Verminephrobacter eiseniae EF01-2: one gene and its partner. The protein of the gene in region 1 interacts with the protein of each later gene in a pairwise test. Links are inferred from orthologs where the notes say so. Each region holds a gene or a part of one and is shown on either strand. Other genes may lie near its edges.

Region 1 (11,020 bases):
CCGATGCGCATTTTCAACCGCGACCGGGGCAGACCCGGATGGCCATGGCCGTGGCGCGGACCATGGCCGCCGGCGGCCGCCTGGTGGTGGAGGCGGGCACCGGGGTGGGCAAGACCTTTTCCTATCTGGTTCCGGCGCTGCTCAGTGGCGAGCGGGTTTTGCTGTCCACGGCCACCAAGGTGTTGCAAGACCAGTTGTTCGCGCGCGACCTGCCCGGCCTGGCGCGGACGCTGGGCCTGCCCGTGCGCATGGCTTTGCTCAAGGGCCGCGCCAGCTATCTGTGCCTGCACCGCATGGAACTGGCGCGCCAGGATGCCTTGGCCCAAGAGCCTGGCGTGGCGCGCGCGCTGGCCAGCGTGCAGGACTGGTCGCGCCACACGCTGGCGGGGGATTTGGCGGAACTGACGGGGCTGGACGAGCGCTCGCCGGTGCTGCCCCTGGTCACATCGACCCGCGAGAATTGCCTGGGCACGCCCTGCCCGCGGTTTCGTGATTGCCATGTGCACCGGGCGCGGCGCGAGGCGCTGGCCGCCGACATGGTGGTCATCAACCACCATCTTTTCTTTGCCGATGGGGCGCTGCGCGAGTCGGGTCTGGCGCAACTGCTGCCCACGGTGCGCGTGGTGGTGTTCGATGAGGCGCACCAGATCAACGAGACCGGGGTGCAATTCCTGGGCGCGCAACTGTCTACCGGCCAACTGCTGGACTTCGGCCGGGATCTGCTGGTGGCCGGCCTGCGGCATGCCCGTGGCCTGGCGGACTGGAGCGGGCTGGCCGCCGGGCTGGAACTGGCCGCGCGCGATCTGCGCCTGGTGGCCGCAGCGCTGCCGGCCGGGACCCGGCTGCATTGGGGGCACGAATCGCCGCAAGGCGTTTCGTCGGCACCGCAAGGGCAAGGCGTTTCGGATCGAGAATGGGCGCCACGGGGCGCTCCCGACCCGGAGCCGGCACCGCAAGGCGTTCCAGCCCAGGCGTGGCAGAGCGCGCTGCAGCGCGTTGCATCGGCGGGCGCGCAGGCCTGCTCGGCGCTGGCGCCGGTCAGCGAGATGGCGCCGGACCTGCTGCGCCTGCACCAGCGGGGCTGCGAGTTGCTCGATGCCCTGGCCCGGTTCTGCGGCCCGGCGCATCCCGACGCGGTGCGCTGGGTGGAGGTGGCTGCGCAACTGCGTCTGATCGAGTCGCCGCTGGACATTGCCCAGGTCATGCGCGAGCGTCTGCTGGCGCCGCCGGCGGGAGGCGATAGCCCGGAGAAACCCGCCGCAGGCCCGGGCAGGGCCTGGATTTTCACCTCGGCGACCTTGGGCGAGGACGAGCAACTGAGCTGGTTCACGCAGCGGGCGGGGCTGCAGGATGCGGAAATTTTGCGCGTCGCCAGCCCGTTCGACTACGCCGCGCAGGCCGCCTGGTACGTGCCGCGCCATTTGCCCGCGCCGGCGAGTCCGGCGCACAGCCCGGCGCTGGCGCTATGGGTGGGCAAGGCCGCAGAGCAGTTGGGCGGGCGCACGCTGGTGCTGACCACCACGCTCAAGGCCCTGCGGGCCATTGGCGCGGCGCTCCAGCAGCAGTTCGCCGCCGCCCCGGGCGCGCGGCTGCAGGTGCTGGTGCAGGGCCAGTGGCCCCAGCGGCGGCTGATGGAGCGCTTTCGCGCAGGCGCAGACAATGGCCAGCCGGGCTGCATCCTGGTCGCATCGGCCACGTTCCGCGAGGGTTTCGACGTGCCCGGGGAGGCTTTGCAACTGGTGGTCATCGACAAACTGCCGTTTCCGCCGCCGGGCGATCCATTGGTTCAGGCGCGCATGCGGCGCATCGACCAGGCCGGGGGCCGGTCGTTCAAGGACTATGCGCTGCCTGAGGCCGCCGTGGCGCTCAAGCAGGGCGCCGGGCGCCTGATCCGGCGTGAATCGGACCGCGGCATCCTGGTGCTCGGCGACACCCGGCTGCTCACCATGGGCTATGGCAAACGCCTGCTGGCCGCCTTGCCGCCCATGCGGAAACTGGCATCGGAGGACGAATTCGAGGCCGCCTTGCTGGCCCTTGCCCGTGGTGCTGCCTGCGCCGCCGGCGCTACCAGATCTTCCACCACGGCTCCTGCCGGCGCTTGAAGCCGCCGCTCATGAAGCTGCTTTGCGGGTAGGACTTGTCCATCACCCGGCGCGCGTCGTCGCGCAGCGCGGTCATGCCCAGCGCATCGTAGGACTGGATCAGGATGTACAGCGCCTCTTCCTGCGCCGGAACGCCCTGGTAGTCGGACAGGGCCAAGTGGGCGCGGCCGATGGCCGCCACATAGGCGCCGTGCAGGTAGTAGTAGCGCGCCACATGCACCTCATACTGCGCCAGCGAGTTCACGATATAGGTCATGCGCTGGCGTGCATCCTGCGCGTAGCGCGATTGCGGAAAGCGGTTGACGAGTTCCCTGAACGCCTCGAAGGAGTCTTTGGCGGCCTGCTGGTCGCGCTCGGACAGGTCTTCGCGCGAGATGAACGAGAACAGGCCCAGGTTGTCGTTGAAGTTCGCCAGGCCCTTGAGGTACAGCGCATAGTCCAGCGCCGGGCTGACGGGGTGCAGCTTCATGAAGCGATCCAGCGTGGCCACGGCCTGGGCTTTTTCGCCGGACTTGTAGTGTGCATAGGCCTTGTCGATCTGGGCCTGCTGCGCCAGTGGCGTGCCGGCAGCGCGGCCTTCGAGCTTTTCCAGCAGCGGCACGGCCTTGTCATAGGCGCCGCTGCTCATCTCGTCCTGCGCTTCGGCGCGGATGCGTTCGGTGCTCCAGCCCGCCGTCCGGTCTTCGGTGGTGCTCGAGCATGCAGCCAGCAGGGCTGCCAGCAGCAGGGCAGAAACCAGGGGCAGTGGGGCGGGCAGCATCGCAGGCGGCTTTCGGCAAATGGAACACGGAAAACACAGGCGGGAACACGGGCCTGCGCGGCATTGTAGCGGCGGCAGGCGGGCGCCCGGCAGGGCTGCCGTCGGGCTTCCTGGTCGGGCTTCCTACAATGGCGCCATGTTTGTCCATCTGCGCATGCACACCGAATTTTCCGTCGTCGACGGCACCAACCGGATCGACGAGGTGGCCCGGGCCGCCGCTGCCGATGGCCAGCCGGCGCTGGCCATCACCGATCTGAACAACCTCTTTGGCGCGGTCAAGTTCTACAAGGCAACCCGCAGCCAGGGCGTCAAGCCCATCGTCGGCGCCGAGATTTTTCTGCCGGGACCCGCCGGCGCAGCGCCGGCGCGCCTGATCGTGCTGGTGCAAAGCCACCAGGGCTACCTGAACCTGTCGGAACTACTGACCCGCGCCTGGACCCGTGGGGTCGTCAAAAACCAGGCGCTGTGCCACTGGGCCTGGCTGGAGGAGTTGGCCGAGGGCTTGATCGTCTTGGCCGGGGCGCAGGCCGGCCCCGTGGGGCAGGCTTTGCTCAAAGGCGATGACGCCGGCGCTGCCGAGACGGCCTTGCGGCTGGCGGGGATGTTCCCGCACCGCTTCTTTATCGAATTGCAGCGTGCCGGCCGCGCCGATGATGAAAGCCATGTCGCGGCTGCGGCCGCGCTGGCGGCGCGGTTGCGCCTGCCGGTGGTGGCGACGCACCCGGTGCAGTTTGCCCGTGCCGACGACTACGAGGCCCATGAGGCCCGGATCTGCATCGCCGAAGGCGACATCCTGGCCAACCCGCGCCGGCAGCGCAAATTCACCCGCGACCAGTATTTCAAGTCTGCGGCCGAGATGCAGCGGCTGTTTGCCGACCTGCCGTCGGCCCTGGCAAACACGGTGGAAATAGCCCGGCGCTGCAACCTCACGCTGGTGCTGGGCAAGCCGCAGTTGCCGGACTTTCCCACGCCCGGCGGCATGCCGATCGAGGCCTATTTCCGCGTCGCCTCGGTCAACGGCCTCGAGCAGCGTCTGCTGTGCCTGTACCCCGAGCCGGCACAGCGCGAGCAGCAGCGCCCGCGCTACCTCGCGCGCCTGGAGTTCGAGATCGGGACCATCGTCGAGATGGGCTTTGCGGGCTACTTCCTGATCGTCGGGGACTTCATACAGTGGGCCAGGAACAATGGCTGCCCGGTCGGGCCGGGGCGCGGTTCCGGCGCCGGCTCGCTGGTGGCCTATGCCATGGGGATCACCGACCTCGACCCGCTGGAATACAAACTGCTGTTCGAGCGCTTCCTGAACCCCGAACGGGTATCGATGCCGGACTTCGACATCGATTTTTGCCAGGCCAACCGCGACCGCGTGATCGATTACGTCAAGGACAAGTACGGCAAGGACGCCGTGAGCCAGATCGCCACCTTCGGAACCATGGCCGCCAAGGCCGCGATCCGCGACGTGGGCCGGGTGATGGACATGAGCTACACCTTCTGCGATGGCATCGCCAAACTGGTGCCGGCCAAGCCCGGCATCTCGTACACGTTGCAGTACCCGCCCAACCCGAAAAAGGAAGGCGACAAGAACCACTACGTGCTGGAGCTGGAGCCGCAACTGGCCGAACGGATGCGCAAGGAAGAGGATGTCAGGACCGTGATCGAGATGGCGCAAAAGCTCGAGGGCCTGACGCGCAACATCGGCATGCACGCCGGCGGGGTGCTGATCGCCCCGGGCAAACTGACGGACTTTTGCCCCCTGTACCAGCCGCCTGGCAGCGCATCGGCCGTGAGCCAGTACGACAAGGACGATGTCGAGGCCATCGGCCTGGTGAAGTTCGACTTTCTGGGCCTGGCCACGCTGACGATTTTGCAGCTTGCGCGCGAGTTCATCGTCGGGCGCCACAAGGGGCAGCAGGACTTCAGCTACGACGCGATCGCGCTCGACGACGGGCCGACCTACCGCCTGTTCTCCGAGGGCCAGACCGAAGCGGTGTTCCAGTTTGAAAGCCGGGGCATGCAGGGCATGCTCAAAGAGGCGCGCCCGAGCCGGCTGGGGGACCTGATCGCGCTCAACGCCTTGTACCGCCCCGGCCCGATGGACCTGATACCGAGCTTCATCAACCGCAAAAATGGCAAAGAGCCGGTGCTCTACCCGCACCCGCTGGTCGAGTCGGTGCTGGCCGAGACCTACGGGATCATGGTCTACCAGGAGCAGGTGATGCAGACCGCCCAGTTGCTCGGCGGCTACAGCCTGGGCGGCGCCGACATGCTGCGCCGGGCCATGGGCAAGAAAAAAGCCGAGGAGATGGCCGAGCACCGCGCCATCTTCCGCAAGGGGGCGGCGGAAAAAGGACTCAGCCAGGAGAAAGCCGACGAGGTGTTCGACCTGATGGAGAAGTTTGCCGGCTACGGCTTCAACAAGTCGCACGCTGCCGCTTACTCCCTGCTGGCCTACCACACGGGCTGGCTGAAGGTGCATTACACGGCCGAGTTCTTCTGCGCCAACATGACCGTCGAAATGGACGACACCGACAAGCTCAAGGTGTTGTTCGAGGATGCCCGCAAGATGGGCCTGGCGTTCGAGCCGCCGGACGTGAACCGGGGCGGGCATCGCTTCGAGCCGGTCAGCAACAAGATCATCCGCTACGGTCTGGGGGCCATCAAAGGCACGGGCCAGCAGGCCATAGAAGCCATCGTGGCCGCCCGCGAAGGGCGCGGGGAGGGGCCACGGGGCGCCTGCAGCGGACCGTTCAAGAGCCTGTTCGACTTTTGCGTGCGCGTCGATCGCGCGCGCCTGAACAAGCGCACGGTCGAAGCCTTGATCAAGGCCGGGGCTTTCGACTCCATCGAGCGCCACCGCGCGGCGCTGGTCGCCTCCATCGACCGGGCCTTCGATTTCGCTGCGGCCACGCTGGCCAACGTGAACCAGGGCAGCTTGTTCGACATGATGGGCGCTGACGCCCATGGGTCGAGCCAGCAGGAGCCGGAACTGGTGGGCGCCGCCCCCTGGGGCATCAGGGAGCAACTGATGCAGGAGAAAACCGCTGTCGGGTTTTACCTGTCGGGCCATCTGTTCGACGAAGTGGCCGCCGAGGTGCGGCGTTTCGTGCGCACGGCGATCGATGAACTGACCGATAGCCGCGAGCCCCAGGTGCTGGCGGGCATCGTCTGCGACTTGCGCGTCATCAACGGCCAGCGCGGCAAACTGGCCCTGTTCCGGCTGGACGACAAAACGGGGGTCATCGAAAGCTCTGCGGACGAGGCTTTGTTCGACAGGCACCGCCAGCAACTCAAGGAAGACGAGTTCGTGGTGCTGCAAGGGCGCTTGCAACCCGACCATTTCAGCGGCGGGCTGCGGCTCAAGGTGCAGCAGGTATGGGACTTGGCCGCAGCGCGCTGCCGGTTCGGCAAGTACCTGCATGTGGTGCTGCGGGACAAAGCGCCCGACAAACTGCCCGACATTGCGCGCCTGGTGCGCGAATTCGCGCCGCGCAGCGAGGAGACGGACGAGGGCGAGCCGCTGCTGCACAGACTGCGCGTGCGCATCGGGCTGCGCTGCAGCGCCGAGGATGTGGCCGCTGTCGCCGAACTGCAACTGGGCGAGAGTGCCGGCTTTTACCCCAGCGATGCCGCGTTGGCGGCCTGGACGGAGCAGGCCGGCTCTGCGCGCGTGGTGTACGACGATGCTGCGGGCGCGGCATGAAAGCAAATATTGGCTGCGGCAACCGCTGGTGTTGCAGCAGCCGGCCGCGCGGGTCGCTAAAATGAATTTCATGGCAACACGAGCACCCACCCTGCCGCCCGCCACGCGGCCAGCGCCCGATGATGGCGGTGCGGTCGTGCTCGAGCGCCGCCCCGAAAAGACCCCGCCGCCGCAGATGTACCAGGTGGTGATGCTCAACGATGACTACACGCCGATGGAGTTCGTCATCGTGGTGCTGCAGGAGTTCTTCAGCAAAGACCGCGAAACCGCGACCCGGATCATGTTGAAAATCCACCTCGACGGCAAGGGCATCTGCGGCGTGTATTCACACGATGTCGCTGCCACCAAGGTCGATCAAGTGCTCGATGCCGCGCTCAAGGCCGGCCACCCGCTGCAATGCGTCAGCGAACCTGTTGCATGACAGGACATCGATCCCGATCTACAGTCATCCCTTGACCAGGCAAGCAACAAAGGAGTTCACATGATTGCCCAAGAACTGGAAGTCAGCTTGCACATGGCCTTCGTCGAGGCCCGTCAGCAGCGCCACGAATTCATCACCGTCGAGCATCTGCTGCTGGCATTGCTCGACAACCCCAGCGCCGCCGAGGTGCTGCGCGCCTGCTCGGCCAACATCGATGATCTGCGCGCAGCGCTGGCCAACTTCATCAAGGACAACGCGCCCCAGGTGGCCGGCACCGACGAGGTCGACACCCAGCCCACCCTGGGCTTTCAGCGCGTGATCCAGCGCGCGATCATGCATGTGCAGTCCACGGGCAATGGCAAGAAAGAGGTCACCGGCGCGAATGTGCTCGTGGCCATCTTCGGCGAGAAGGATTCGCACGCCGTGTACTACCTGCACCAGCAGGGCGTCACCCGCCTGGATGTGGTCAACTTCATTGCCCACGGCATCAAAAAAGGCGAGCCACCCGAGCCTGTCAAGTCGGACAGCCCGGCCGAAGGCGAGGAAAACGTCGCCGTCGAGCGCAACAACGAGAAGGCTTCGCCGCTGGAGCAGTTCACCCAGAACCTGAACCAGGCCGCCAAGGAAGGCCGGATCGACCCGTTGATCGGGCGCCACTACGAGGTCGAGCGCACGATACAAATCCTGTGCCGCCGGCGCAAGAACAACCCGCTGCTGGTGGGCGAAGCCGGCGTGGGCAAGACCGCCATCGCCGAGGGCCTGGCCTGGCGCATCACGCAAAACGACGTGCCCGAGATCCTGGCCGAGGCCGTGGTGTACTCGCTGGACATGGGCGCCTTGCTGGCCGGCACCAAGTACCGGGGCGATTTCGAGCAACGCCTCAAAGGGGTGCTCAAGTCGCTCAAGGACAAGCCCAACGCCATCTTGTTCATCGACGAGATCCACACGCTGATCGGCGCCGGAGCCGCCTCGGGGGGCACGCTCGACGCCTCCAACCTGCTCAAGCCGGCGCTCTCCAACGGCCAGCTCAAGTGCATCGGCGCCACCACCTTCACCGAGTACCGCGGCATCTTCGAGAAAGACGCAGCGCTGTCGCGGCGCTTTCAGAAGGTGGACGTGGTCGAGCCCAGCGTGGCCGAGACCATAGACATCCTCAAGGGCCTCAAATCCCGCTTCGAAGAGCATCACAGCGTCAAGTACGCGGCGGCGGCCCTGCAGGCGGCGGCCGAGCTCAGCGCCAAGTACATCAACGACCGCCACCTGCCGGACAAGGCCATCGACGTGATCGACGAAGCCGGCGCCGCCCAGCGCATCCTGGTCTCGAACAAGCGCAAAAAAACCATCGGCAAGGCCGAGATCGAAGAGATCGTGGCCAAGATCGCGCGCATTCCGCCGGCCAACGTCTCCAACGATGACCGCAGCAAGCTGCAGACACTGGAGCGCGACCTCAAAAGCGTGGTGTTCGGTCAGGACAAGGCGCTGCAAGTGCTGGCCAGTTCGGTCAAGATGGCGCGCTCGGGCCTGGGCAAGGGCGACAAGCCGATCGGCTCGTTCCTGTTCAGCGGCCCCACCGGCGTCGGCAAGACCGAGGCGGCCCGGCAACTGGCCTACATCATGGGCATCGAGCTGATCCGCTTCGACATGTCCGAATACATGGAGCGCCACGCGGTCAGCCGCCTGATCGGCGCCCCCCCCGGCTACGTCGGCTTCGACCAGGGCGGGCTGCTCACCGAAGCCATCACCAAAAAGCCGCATGCCGTGCTGCTGCTCGATGAAGTCGAAAAAGCGCACCCGGACATCTTCAACGTGCTGCTGCAAGTGATGGACCACGGCACGCTGACCGACAACAACGGGCGCAAGGCCGACTTCCGCAACGTGCTGATCGTGATGACCACCAACGCCGGCGCCGAGACCATGAACAAGGCCAGCATCGGCTTTACCAACCCGCGGCAGGCGGGCGACGAGATGGCCGACATCAAGCGCCTGTTCACGCCCGAGTTCCGCAACCGGCTCGATGCCATCGTCAACTTCAAGGCCCTCGACGAGCAGATCATCCTGCGCGTGGTCGACAAGTTCCTGCTGCAACTGGAAACCCAACTGGCCGAAAAGCGGGTCGAAGTCACCTTCACCGACGCGCTGCGCCAGCACCTGGCCAAGAAGGGCTTCGACCCGCTGATGGGCGCCCGTCCGATGCAGCGCCTGATCCAGGACACGATCCGCCGTGCGCTGGCCGACGAACTGCTGTTCGGCCGCCTGACGGAAGGGGGGCGCCTGACGGTGGACATCGAACCCAAGACCGACGACAAGGGGCAGGAAACCTCCGAGGTGCTGCTGGACATCCAGCCCCTGCCGAAGAAGGAACGCTCTGCCCGGGCCGAGCCGACGGAGCCTGAAGAGGCGACGGCAGACTGACACCCGCCCCCGGCGGATCTGCGGCAGCGCGCTGGCGGGCAGATCGGGTGGCGTCTCGTCATGACTGAACCCGATCTGTCTTTTCTCGACCCCGCTGCGTGGCGGCATCTCGCTCCCGTCGCACCCCTTGCGGCGCAGCGCGCGCCTGCCGCCGGCCTGTCTGCCGAGGCCCTGGTGGCCGAGCTCGAGCGCCAAAACGAGGTCTTGCGCTACAGCCAGGCCGTGGCCGAGAGCACCTACGAGCGCTTCGAGACATTGTTTGCCAGCGTGCCCCTGGCGCTGATGGTGCTCGATTCGCATGACGTGGTGGTGCAGGCGAATGCGATGGCGCACCGCTGTTTTCAACCCGGTGAACGCGACCGGCCGCTGACGGCCCTGCTGCCTTTCGTGCGCGCCCAGGATGCGCCGCGTGTGCAGGCCGCCTTTGCCCAGGCCCGGAATCAGGGGCACAGCCAGGCCAAGGAGGTGGTGTTTGCGATCGGCGCGGACGGGCGCATCACCGGCGACCTGCATATTGCGCGCATCGAGGCGCCCCAGGATGCCCTGCCGCAGTTCCTGTGCGCAGTGATCGACCAAGGCCCGCTGCTGGCCGAGCGGCAGGCGTTGCAGCGCAGCGCGCGCGCGCTGCAACAGCGCAACGGGCAGTTGCACGCCAGCCAGAAGCGGCTGGCCGCCGTGATCGATGCGGCGCTCGATGCCATCGTCTGCGTCGACCAGCACCAGCGCATCACGGTGTTCAACCCCCGGGCGGCGGCATTGTTCCAGTGCCACGCCAGCGACGCGCTGGGCAGCCGGCTGGAGCGCTTCCTGCCCGATGCCGCTGCGGTCTTGGCGCAGGCCCGCAGCGGCACCCGGGAGATGATGGCGCAAAGCGCCAGCGGCCAGCCATTGGCGCTGGAGGTGAGCCTGTCGTTCGAGCGCCATGCCCAGGGCCAGACCACCACCGTCTTCGCGCGCGACCTGACGGGCCGCAAAAAGGCCGAGGCCGAGCGCAACGAACTGGAGGCGCAGTTGCGCGAGTCGCACAAGATGCAGGCCGTGGGCACGATGGCCGGCGGCATTGCGCACGACTTCAACAACATCCTGGGCGCCATCCTCGGCAACGTGGCGCTGGCCCAGGCCGACTGCGCGCCAGACTCGCCGGTGCTGCAAAGCCTGCTCGAAATCGACAAGGCCGGCCGCCGCGCGCGTGATCTGGTGCGCCAGATCCTGACCTTCAGCCGCAACCAGCCGCCACAGCGCTCGGTCTTGTCGCTCGCCGATATGGTGCACGACACCGAACGCCTGTTGCGCGTCACCCTGCCCCCTGCCATCGGGCTACAGATGCAGTTGCAACCGGGCCTGCCATGGGTGCTGGCCGATGCCACGCAGGTCGGGCAGGCGCTGCTGAACCTGTGCACCAACGCCATCCATGCCATCGGCAGCGGGCGCGGCAGCATCCATGTCGAGGCCGCCACGGTGTCGGCCGACCAGCACCTGATCGAGCGGCTGGGCCTGGCGCCCGGCGACTACGTGGCACTGAGCGTGCGCGACACCGGCCCCGGCATGGACGCGGCCACGCTGGAGCGCATCTTCGAGCCTTTCTTTACCACCAAGCCCGTCGGCCAGGGCACGGGCCTGGGCCTGGC
Region 2 (9,882 bases), 2.3 Mb from region 1 along the record:
GGCCATACAGGCCCATCAGCTGGCGGGCAATGGCGGCAACGCCGCCGAACTGTTGCTGCTCGACGTGATTCCATTGTCGCTGGGCGTGGAAACCATGGGCGGACTGGTCGAGCGCATCGTCGCGCGCAACGAGCCGATTCCGACCGCGAAGGCGCAAGACTTCACCACCTACAAGGACGGGCAGACGGCCTTGGCGATCCATGTCGTCCAGGGTGAACGCGACCTGGTGCAAGACTGCCGCAGCCTGGCGCGCTTCGAACTGCGCGGCATCCCCCCGATGGTCGCCGGCGCGGCCCGCATCCGCGTGACCTTTGCGATCGACGCCGATGGCCTGCTGAGCGTGAGCGCCAAGGAGCAAGGCAGTGGTGCACAGGCGCATATCGACGTGAAACCCTCCTACGGCCTCTCGGACGAGCAAATCGCGCGCATGTTGCAAGACAGCTTTGCCACGGCCGCACAAGACATGAAAACCCGCGCCCTGGTGGAAGCCCGCGTCGATGCCGAGCGCATGTTGAGCGCCACGCAAAGCGCATTGGCCGCCGACGGCGAAATGCTCAGCGCCCGGGAACGCGCCGCCATCGAGGCCCTGATGGCGACGCTGAGCGCGCAGCGCGAGGCCGATGATGCCGCCGTCATCGAGGCCGCCACCGAAGCCCTGGCCCAGGGCACGCAGGCCTTTGCCGCCCGGCGCATGAACCGTGGCATACGGCAAGCGCTGGCGGGCAGGAACGTGCAAACCCTTTGAGCGCCCCATCCAAGCAGCCAGCCCATCCCCATGCCCGTCATCAAGATACTTGCCCATCCCGACTACTGCCCCGCCGGAGCTGAAATCACCGCGCCCGCAGGCACATCGATCTGCGAAGCCCTGCTCGACAACCGGATCCGGATCGAGCATGCCTGCGAGATGAGTTGCGCCTGCACCACCTGCCATGTGATCGTGCGCCAGGGGCTCGACTCGCTCAATCGGGCCGAAGAAGAGGAAGAAGACCTGCTCGACCGCGCCTGGGGCCTGGAGCCCCAATCGCGCCTGTCCTGCCAAGCGATCGTCGCGCAGCAGGACCTGGTGCTGGAGATTCCCCGCTACAGCATCAACCACGCAAAGGAAAACCACTGATGCCGCGTCAAATCGTTCTGGACACCGAAACCACGGGCCTGTCGGCCGACAGTGGCGACCGCATCATCGAACTCGGCTGCGTCGAATTGCTCAACCGCAAGCTCACCGGCAACAACCTGCACCTGTACTTCAACCCGGGCCGGGACAGCCACGAAGATGCGCTGAAGGTCCATGGCATCAGCAATGAGTTCCTGAAAGACAAACCCCGGTTTGCCGAACTGGTCGACGACATCCTGCAATACCTGCAAGGGGCCGAACTGATCATCCACAACGCCGCCTTCGATGTCGGCTTTTTGAACAAGGAACTGGAACTGGCGGGGCACCCGGCGCTTGCCCACTGCGTCGAGCGCGTCACCGACACGCTGGCCATGGCCAAAGAACTGTACCCGGGCAAGCGCAACTCGCTCGACGCGCTGTGCGACCGCCTGGGCGTGGACAACTCCGGCCGCACGCTGCACGGCGCCTTGCTCGATGCCGAACTGCTGGCCGATGTGTACATCCACCTCACGCGCGGGCAAAAGGCCTTGCTGATCGCCGACGAGGCGCAGCCAAGCGCCACTGACCTGCCGCTGCTACCCATCGACTTGCATGCCTTGGTGCTGCCGGTGCTGCACGCCAATGCGCAGGAGCAGCAAGCGCATGCCGAGGTGCTGGCGCAGATCGACAAGGCCAGCGGGGGCAAAACCATTTGGCGCACGCTGCCATCGATCTGAAAAGGCCGAAAAAGCTGTGCGATAATGCGCCGCTGTCACGGCGAGCGCCGGTGCACAGAGGGTGATTAGCTCAGCGGTAGAGCACTGCCTTCACACGGCAGGGGTCACATGTTCGATCCATGTATCACCCACCATTTCAGCCTGCATGCCACGGAAACTGACGACCAGACTACGCACGCCAGGCCCGCCGCGAAATCTTTGTGCCCATGGCCGACCTGCCGAAAATCTACGCCGACAAGGCGCCTGCATTCGTGGCCCGGCCGTGCCCCACGCCACGCCACGCGGGGTGTTCGTACTTGCAACCCGGCCGGCGCGCATCGCGATCTGCGCGAGTGCCCGGCGGAGCAACTGCGCGTCAGACTTGGCACTTACTCCAGCGAGCCACCACTGGCGTGATGGCGGAAGGCTTTTCGCGCCGCATGGAACTGCGCCAAGTCAGGCCCATCATCGTCATCGGTCTCAGGCACTACAACGTCGACGGGGTCAGGGAAACAATTCCCCCACAGCCAAAATGATGCTTTTGAGCGATGCCATCGAATGGAAGGCGTCAACGAAGCGCAGGTTCACTGGGGGCCGGGATTGCAAGTTCGGCGGCAGTTCCGCTACCTTGTCACAGTCTCAATCAAGGCGCGGTGCTCAAGCACTGCTGCCAACACAATAGGCTTGATGTCTTCGTGGGGAGTGCCATCCACATAAGCCAAAAACGCTTTGCGCATGCGGGGATCCCAAAATTTCTTGATGTGTTTGGCAATGCCCGCCAACGCTTCAGCACGGTCGGGCATGCTCTCAAAAAAGGCGCCAATCTGGTTAGCCATTCGAACCAATGAATCGTCGTGTGTCATGAGGCATCCAGTGATAGTCGGTGCGGGACGCTGTAAATCGAGAAATCCGTGCCACGGGCAAAACCCAACAGCGTCAAGCCCGCGCTTTGCGCAACATCCACGGCCAGACCCGTTACGCCAGAGACGGCGACCAGCAAGGCGATGCCTGCAGTGGCGGTTTTTTGCACCATCTCGTAGCTTGCACGGCTGGTGATGATGACAAAACCGCTACCGGCATCCAGGCTGGAGCGCAGTAGCGCACCCACCAATTTGTCCAATGCGTTATGGCGGCCCACATCTTCCCTGATCAATTCGATATTTCCGTCCGCCGTACACCACGCCGCAGCATGGGTTGCTCCGGTCACGGTCAACAACAATTGATGAGCACGCAGATTTGCTGCAGCCCGCAACACTGCCTTTGTGTCGAAACAAAGGGTGCTCGTCAACGGCTCGAGTGGTCGAATGACCTGTGCCAGACTCTCGGTTCCGCATAATCCGCAACCGGTGCGACCAGTCAGGTTGCGGCGCTTCTCTTTGAGTCGGGCAAAGCATGGTCCGGCAATGGTGAGGCTCACCGTGCAGCCCTGTGCATTTGAAGTCCATTCACAGTCATGTATCTCTGAGGCTGTGTTCACGATACATTCGGTGATGGCAAACCCGTATGCAAAATCCTCCAGATCGGCCGGCGTGGCCATCATCACGGCATGCGCGATGCCGTTGAACTCCAGCGCCACCGGCACCTCTTCTGCCACACAGTCTTGCACGATGGAGCGGATCTCGGAATGAACCCTGCTGATTTCCAACTCCCTATAGGCTCTGGATTCCGGCAGGCGTGTCACCGACATGTCCATGGCGTCCGTAACCCCCATCGCGCTACTGTGCTCAGCGTTCGAGATCCGACAAGACCGGCTCCAGAGGCAACACGGCTTGCGCCAGCGCCAATTGCTCGGCGTTGAAGCGGTAATATGATTTCTGCCATTCGGACGGCTGCGCCACGGGTGTTACCTGTACGGCAGTTACCTTGTACTCGGGGCAATTGGTGGCCCAGTCAGAGTTGTCTGTGGTAATCACGTTGGCACCCGACTCGGGAAAGTGGAAGGTGGTGTATACCACGCCCGGTTGAATGCGCTCGGTCACCACGGCGCGCAGCACGGTCTGTCCGGCCCGGCTGCTGATACCGACCCAGTCGTCCTGCCCGATGCCGCGTTCTTGCGCGTCATGCGGATGAATCTCCAGTTTGTCTTCGCTGTGCCACTGATCGTTGTGGGTGCGCCGGGTTTGCGCGCCCACGTTGTATTGCGACAGGATGCGGCCGGTGGTAAGGATCAAAGGATATTTACGGGTGATTTTTTCCTCAGACGCCACATATTGGGTATTGAAGAACTTGCCTTTGCCGCGAACGAATTTATCGATGTGCATCAGCGAAGTACCGGCTTCGGCCGTAGTTTCATTACATGGCCATTGCACGCTGCCCAGGCGGTCGATCTTTTCATAAGTCACCCCGCGAAATGAAGGCGTGAGCGCGGCAATCTCTTGCATGATTTGTTCCGGATGCGTGTAAGCCATGGGGTAGCCCAAGGCGTTGGAAAGTTTCATCGTTGCTTCCCAGTCGCCCACGCCAGACAGAGGTGGCATCACTTTGCGAACGCGGCTGATGCGCCGTTCGGCATTGGTGAAGGTGCCGTCTTTTTCCAGGAACGAACTGCCGGGCAGCAGCACATGGGCGTATTTCGCTGTTTCGTTCAGGAAAATGTCCTGCACGACAAGGCATTCCATTTTCTCCAGCGCCGACACGACATGCTGTGTGTTCGGGTCAGACTGCACGATGTCCTCGCCCACGCAGTACAAGCCCTTGAAAGTTCCATCCAGCGCCGCTGCAAACATGTTCGGAATGCGCAGGCCGGGTTCGGGGTTGAGCTTGACACCCCAGGCAGCGTTGAACTCTTCGCGTACCTCCGGGTTGCTGATGTGGCGATATCCTGGCAGATCATGCGGGAAGCTGCCCATATCGCAACTGCCCTGCACGTTGTTCTGGCCACGCAGCGGGTTCACCCCCACACCTTCGCGCCCGATCATGCCGCAGGCCATGGCCAGGTTGCAGATGCCAATGACTGCTGTGGAGCCTTGGGCATGTTCAGAGACGCCCAAGCCGTAGTAAATGGCCGAGTTGGGCCCCAGCGCAAACAGCCGCGCTGCGCCGCGAATCTCGGACGCCGGGACACCGGTGACCGACTCGAAGGTTTCAGGCGAGTTTTCCGGCCTGGCCACAAATGCACGCCATTCATCAAAGCTCTTGGTGTCGCAACGCGCAGCCACAAAAGATTCGTCGACCAGGCCTTCGGTTACCACCACATGCGCCAAGGCAGTGAGCACGGCCACATTGGTGCCGGGTTTGAGCGCCAGGTGGTGCTCGGCGCGGATGTGCGGCGCGCTCACCAATTCGATTTCACGCGGATCGACCACAATCAGTTTGGCCCCCGCGCGCAGGCGCTTTTTCAGGCGCGAGGCAAACACGGGGTGCGCTGCTGTCGGGTTGGCCCCCATGACCAGCACCACGTCGGATTGTTCTACCGATTTGAAGGTTTGCGTACCTGCGGACGTTCCAAAAGTCTCGCCCATGCCATAGCCGGTCGGTGAATGGCAGACGCGGGCGCAGGTGTCCACATTGTTGTTGCCAAACGCTGCGCGAACCAGCTTTTGCACCAGGTAAACCTCTTCGTTGGTGCAACGCGATGAAGTAATCCCCCCAATGGCATCTTTTCCGTCTTTTGCCTGAATACGGCGAAACTCACTGGCTGCATAGGCGATCGCTTCATCCCAACTGACTTCCTGCCAGGCATGGCGGATGCTTTTGCGAATCATTGGCTTGGTGACACGGTCTTTGTGCCGGGCATAACCCCAGGCGAAGCGTCCTTTGACACAGGCATGCCCGGCGTTGGCTTTGCCGTTTTTCCACGGCACCATCCGCACCACCGTGTTGCCTTTCATCTCGGCCTTGAAACCGCAGCCGACACCGCAGTAAGCGCAGGTGGTGATGGCGCTGTGCTCGGACTGGCCGAGCTCGATCACCGTTTTTTCCTGCAGGCTTGCGGTCGGGCAGACGTTGACACAGGCCCCACAGCTGACACATTCACTCTCCATGAAGGGCTGGTCTTGTCCGGCGGACACGCGCGCTGCAAATCCGCGTCCGCTGATCGTCAAGGCAAAGGTGCCTTGAGTTTCTTCACAGGCGCGCACACAGCGATTGCACACGATGCACTTCGATGCGTCGTAGGAGAAATAAGGGTTGGATTCATCCTTCAGGCTCTGGCAGTGATTGGCGCCTTCTTGGCCATAACGCACCTCGCGCAAACCTGTCACGCTGGCCATCTCTTGCAACTCACAATCGCCACTGGCGGCACAGGTCAGACAGTCCAGCGGATGGTCTGATATATAGAGCTCCATCACGCCCTTGCGCAACTGCTGCAATTTTGGCGTTTGGGTGTGCACCTTCATGCCGTTTTCTGCGGGCGTAGTGCATGATGCCGGAAATCCCCGGCGACCCTCGATTTCAACCAGGCACAAGCGACATGAACCAAAGGGTTCCAAGCTGTCCGTGGCGCACAGTTTGGGTATTTTGATGCCGGCATCGACCGCTGCACGCATCAGCGAGGTTCCTGCTGTCACGGTGACCATTTCACCGTCGATTTCCAGTGTCACTTCCTGCGCCGATTCCCGCCGTGGTGTGCCGTGATCGGTTTCTTTCAGATGGTCAAGCATCATGTTTCTCCTGGTGGCAAACGTTCAAGCGATCTCGGCAACCGGCACAGCCAAGCCGAAATCTTGCGGGTAATGGTTCAGTGCAGACAGCACCGGGTTGGGGGTCATGCTACCCAATGCGCATAACGAACCGTGCAGCATGGTGTCACACAAGTCACGCAGCAGTTCGACCTGTTTGGCGTTGTTGTTGCCGGCCGCGATACGGTCCAACACTTCAACACCTCGGGTCGAACCAATCCGGCAAGGCGTGCATTTGCCACACGACTCGATGGCACAAAATTCCATGGCATAGCGTGCCAACCTGGACAAATCAGCCGTGTCGTCATGCACCACGATACCGCCATGGCCCACGGTGACTCCGACGGCCGCATAGGCTTCGTAATCCATGGGAACATCCCAATAGCGCTCGGGCACGTAGGCACCCAGTGGCCCCCCCACCTGCACCGCTTTGATGGGGCGTCCTGACGCGCTGCCTCCACCGAAATCGAACAAAAGTTGGCGCAGAGTGATGCCAAAGGCTTTTTCGATCAGACCCCCATGCTTGATATTGCCAGTCAGTTGAAATGGCAAAGTGCCACTGGAACGGCCTACGCCGTAGTCTGTGTAGTAGGCAGCACCGCGCGCAAGAATGATTGGCACTGAAGCAAAGGTAATCACGTTATTGATGACCGAAGGCTGACCAAACAGTCCTTTCAAGGCCGGAATCGGTGGTTTGGCACGCACCACACCGCGTTTTCCCTCGATACTCTCCAGCATGGCGGTTTCCTCGCCACAGACATAGGCACCAGCGGCCTTGCGTACTTCCAGATGAAAGGTTTTTCCGGATTTCAGGATGTTCGATCCTGAAAATCCTGCTGCACTTGCCTTGGCAATCGCCTCCCGCATGGTCGCAATGGCGTGAGGGTATTCGGAGCGGATGTAGATGTAGCCCTGCGTCGCACCAGTGGCCACTGCGGCAATGGTCATGCCCTCGATGAGCATGAATGGGTCACCCTCCATCGCCATGCGGTCGGAGTAGGTGCCGGAGTCGCCTTCATCAGCGTTACAGACAATATATTTTTGCGCACTGCTGGCCGCAGCCACCGTCTTCCATTTGATGCCTGCCGGAAAGGCAGCGCCGCCACGCCCGCGCAAGCCAGAGTCGAGCACTTGCTGCACAATCTCGGACGGACTCAAAGCCAGGGCCCTGCGCAAACCGGCAAAGCCTTCATGTGCCTGATAATCCGCCAAGGACAGCGGGTCGGTCACACCCATGCGTGCAAAGGTAAGACGCTCTTGCTGACGCAGGTAAGTCAATGCCTGCGTCAAACCCAAACACAACCGATGGGCCGCTCCCGTCTGAAACTGTGCATCCAGTAAGTCTTGCACATCCCCGGGCGCTACCGGACCATACGCGACGCGACCGGCCGGAGTCTGCACCTCCACCAGAGGTTCGAGCCAGAACATGCCGCGTGAGCCATTGCGCACCAGTTCAATGTCCAGGCCGCGCTGCCGGGCTTGCACATCGAGGGCAGCGGCCACTTGATCTGCGCCAAGGGCCAGCGCAGCCGAATCGCGTGGCACGAAAATCCTGATGCTCATGCCACGCTCCCGGTAGCCGCTACCAATCGATCAAATTTCACGGTATCGACCCGTGCATGCAATTGCTCGTCCACGACCATGGCGGGCGATGATGAACACAGGCCCAAGCAATACACCGGCTCCAGTGTGACCGCGCCATCGGCGGTGGTGCCGCCTTGGGTATTCAATCGGCTGCAAGCGTGCTCCCACAGTTTGTCGGCCCCCATGGACTGGCATGCTTCGGCACGGCAAATTTGGACCACCTGTTTGCCCGCAGGTTCATGCCGAAAGAAATGATAAAAGGTCACTACACCATGCACTTCAGCGCGCGACAAATTGAGTTCTTGGGCAATCAATCCAAGAGCCGGCGCTGGTATATGACCCAACGCATCCTGAATGTCGTGAAGCATGGGAAGCAGTCCACCCGGCAGGTGCTTTTTGCCATCGACGATCGTTTGGATGATTTGCTGTTGCGATTCTGTCAACATGGTGATTGCCTGAATGAATGCATGAGGCCGTCTTGGCAATGGGTTGCGATGTATCCGGGAATATTACCGAAGGTTGGGCGGGCACATCGTGTCAGCGGTCTTTGGCTTGTCGAGGCGAGACAACTCGAATCTCAGAAAAATTTGGCCACTGTGATGGAGGTGCGGTAAATGCCCCAGGCCAGTGGCAGACCAACCGCCAGCCATGCCAACACGACGAGGACAGGATGGCTTGGTTTGTCATGGGCGTGTGTGCCATCACCGTATGACTCCGATGACCTGACTTTTTCATGCGCCAGCCGCTTTTCCGTTGCCAACTCTTCCGGTGTCATGAACCATTTGGGATTCAAGGGGCGCACCAGTAAATTGCAAATCAAGCCCACCACGAGAAATCCGGCGAGAATATACATGGTCTGGTTGTAGACCTGTTCACGCGGCAAGCCTAAACCAAGCTGGTATTCACGCATATAGTTCACGACTGTCGGGCCCACGATGCCAGCCGTGGCCCACGCCGTCAGCAGCCGGCCATGGATCGCGCCCACCATCTGCGAGCCGAAGATGTCAGCCAAATAGGCCGGTACCGTCGCAAAACCGCCTCCGTACATGCTCAGGATGATGCAGCACGCGGCTACGAACAAGAGCTTGGAACCAGCGGCTGCACTCCCGGGAATACTGAAATAAAGGATGCCGCCCAGCACGAAAAATATGGCGTATGTCAGACGCCGCCCCAGCATGTCGGAGATGGAGGCCCAGAAAAATCTCCCGCCAATATTGAACAGACTCAACAATGCCGTGAAGCCCGCAGCCACGCCAGCAATGGCAGCCAATTGCGCTTTGTCCAATTCAACAAACTTCAGGGGCATGCCGATGAGCGAGCCCCCGAAGACCTCTTGCAGCATGGGCGAGGCCATGCCGATGACGCCGATGCCGGCGCTCACATTCATGCACAGCACCATCCAGAGCAACCAGAATTGGGGGATTCCCCAGACTTTGCTGACATGCACATGGTGCTGGGTGATCATGGTGTTGTTGACTTGGGATGGTTTGGGTGTCCAGCCCTTTGGTTTCCAGCCTGGTTCGGGGATACGATAGCCAAAGGCGCCTGCCATCATGAACACGAAATAGATCAGCGCCATCACGACAAAGGTCTGTATCACACCGACATCCGTCGGAGTGGCAAAGTATTTCATCAAGTCGGCAGCCAAAGGCGAGCCAATCATTGCCCCGCCACCAAACCCCATGATGGCCATGCCGGCAGCCATGCCCCGGCGGTCGGGAAACCACTTGATCAGTGTCGATACTGGCGAGATATAGCCCAGACCGAGTCCAATTCCACCAATCACGCCCGAGCCCAAAACCATCATCCAGAACTGGTGCAAATACACTCCCAGGGCCGAGAACAACATGCCGCCACACCAGCACAGGGCAGA

What was found.
Region 2: the proteins of dnaE (region 1) and dnaQ interact in binary tests that used the Escherichia coli proteins (3 or more experiments, as listed by UniProt). The link is inferred for Verminephrobacter eiseniae EF01-2 from one-to-one orthologs.

What each region holds. Positions count from the first base shown.
Region 1 is NC_008786.1:4,954,168-4,965,187, reverse strand. The notes cover bases 2,652-6,759. They hold dnaE (DNA polymerase III subunit alpha), read left to right. Parts: upstream 2,652-2,998; coding sequence 2,999-6,559; downstream 6,560-6,759. Other genes in these bases: clpS (ATP-dependent Clp protease adapter ClpS), read left to right, coding at 6,630-6,759; VEIS_RS21705 (outer membrane protein assembly factor BamD), read right to left, coding at 2,652-2,862. In the rest of the region: VEIS_RS21710 (ATP-dependent DNA helicase), read left to right, coding at 1-2,102; more of VEIS_RS21705, read right to left, coding at 2,065-2,651; more of clpS, read left to right, coding at 6,760-6,980; ATP-dependent Clp protease ATP-binding subunit ClpA, read left to right, coding at 7,041-9,392; VEIS_RS21685 (PAS domain-containing hybrid sensor histidine kinase/response regulator), read left to right, coding at 9,453-11,020. UniProt on the Escherichia coli protein: DNA polymerase III is a complex, multichain enzyme responsible for most of the replicative synthesis in bacteria. This DNA polymerase also exhibits 3' to 5' exonuclease activity. The alpha chain is the DNA polymerase catalytic subunit.
Region 2 is NC_008786.1:2,689,887-2,699,768, forward strand. The notes cover bases 1-2,970. They hold dnaQ (DNA polymerase III subunit epsilon), read left to right. Parts: upstream 1-1,113; coding sequence 1,114-1,827; downstream 1,828-2,970. Other genes in these bases: hscA (Fe-S protein assembly chaperone HscA), read left to right, coding at 1-745; fdx (ISC system 2Fe-2S type ferredoxin), read left to right, coding at 776-1,114; VEIS_RS11665 (formate dehydrogenase subunit delta), read right to left, coding at 2,430-2,669; fdhD (formate dehydrogenase accessory sulfurtransferase FdhD), read right to left, coding at 2,666-2,970. In the rest of the region: more of fdhD, read right to left, coding at 2,971-3,499; fdhF (formate dehydrogenase subunit alpha), read right to left, coding at 3,531-6,407; VEIS_RS11680 (formate dehydrogenase beta subunit), read right to left, coding at 6,432-7,988; VEIS_RS11685 (formate dehydrogenase subunit gamma), read right to left, coding at 7,985-8,455; VEIS_RS11690 (OFA family MFS transporter), read right to left, coding at 8,587-9,882. UniProt on the Escherichia coli protein: DNA polymerase III is a complex, multichain enzyme responsible for most of the replicative synthesis in bacteria. The epsilon subunit contain the editing function and is a proofreading 3'-5' exonuclease.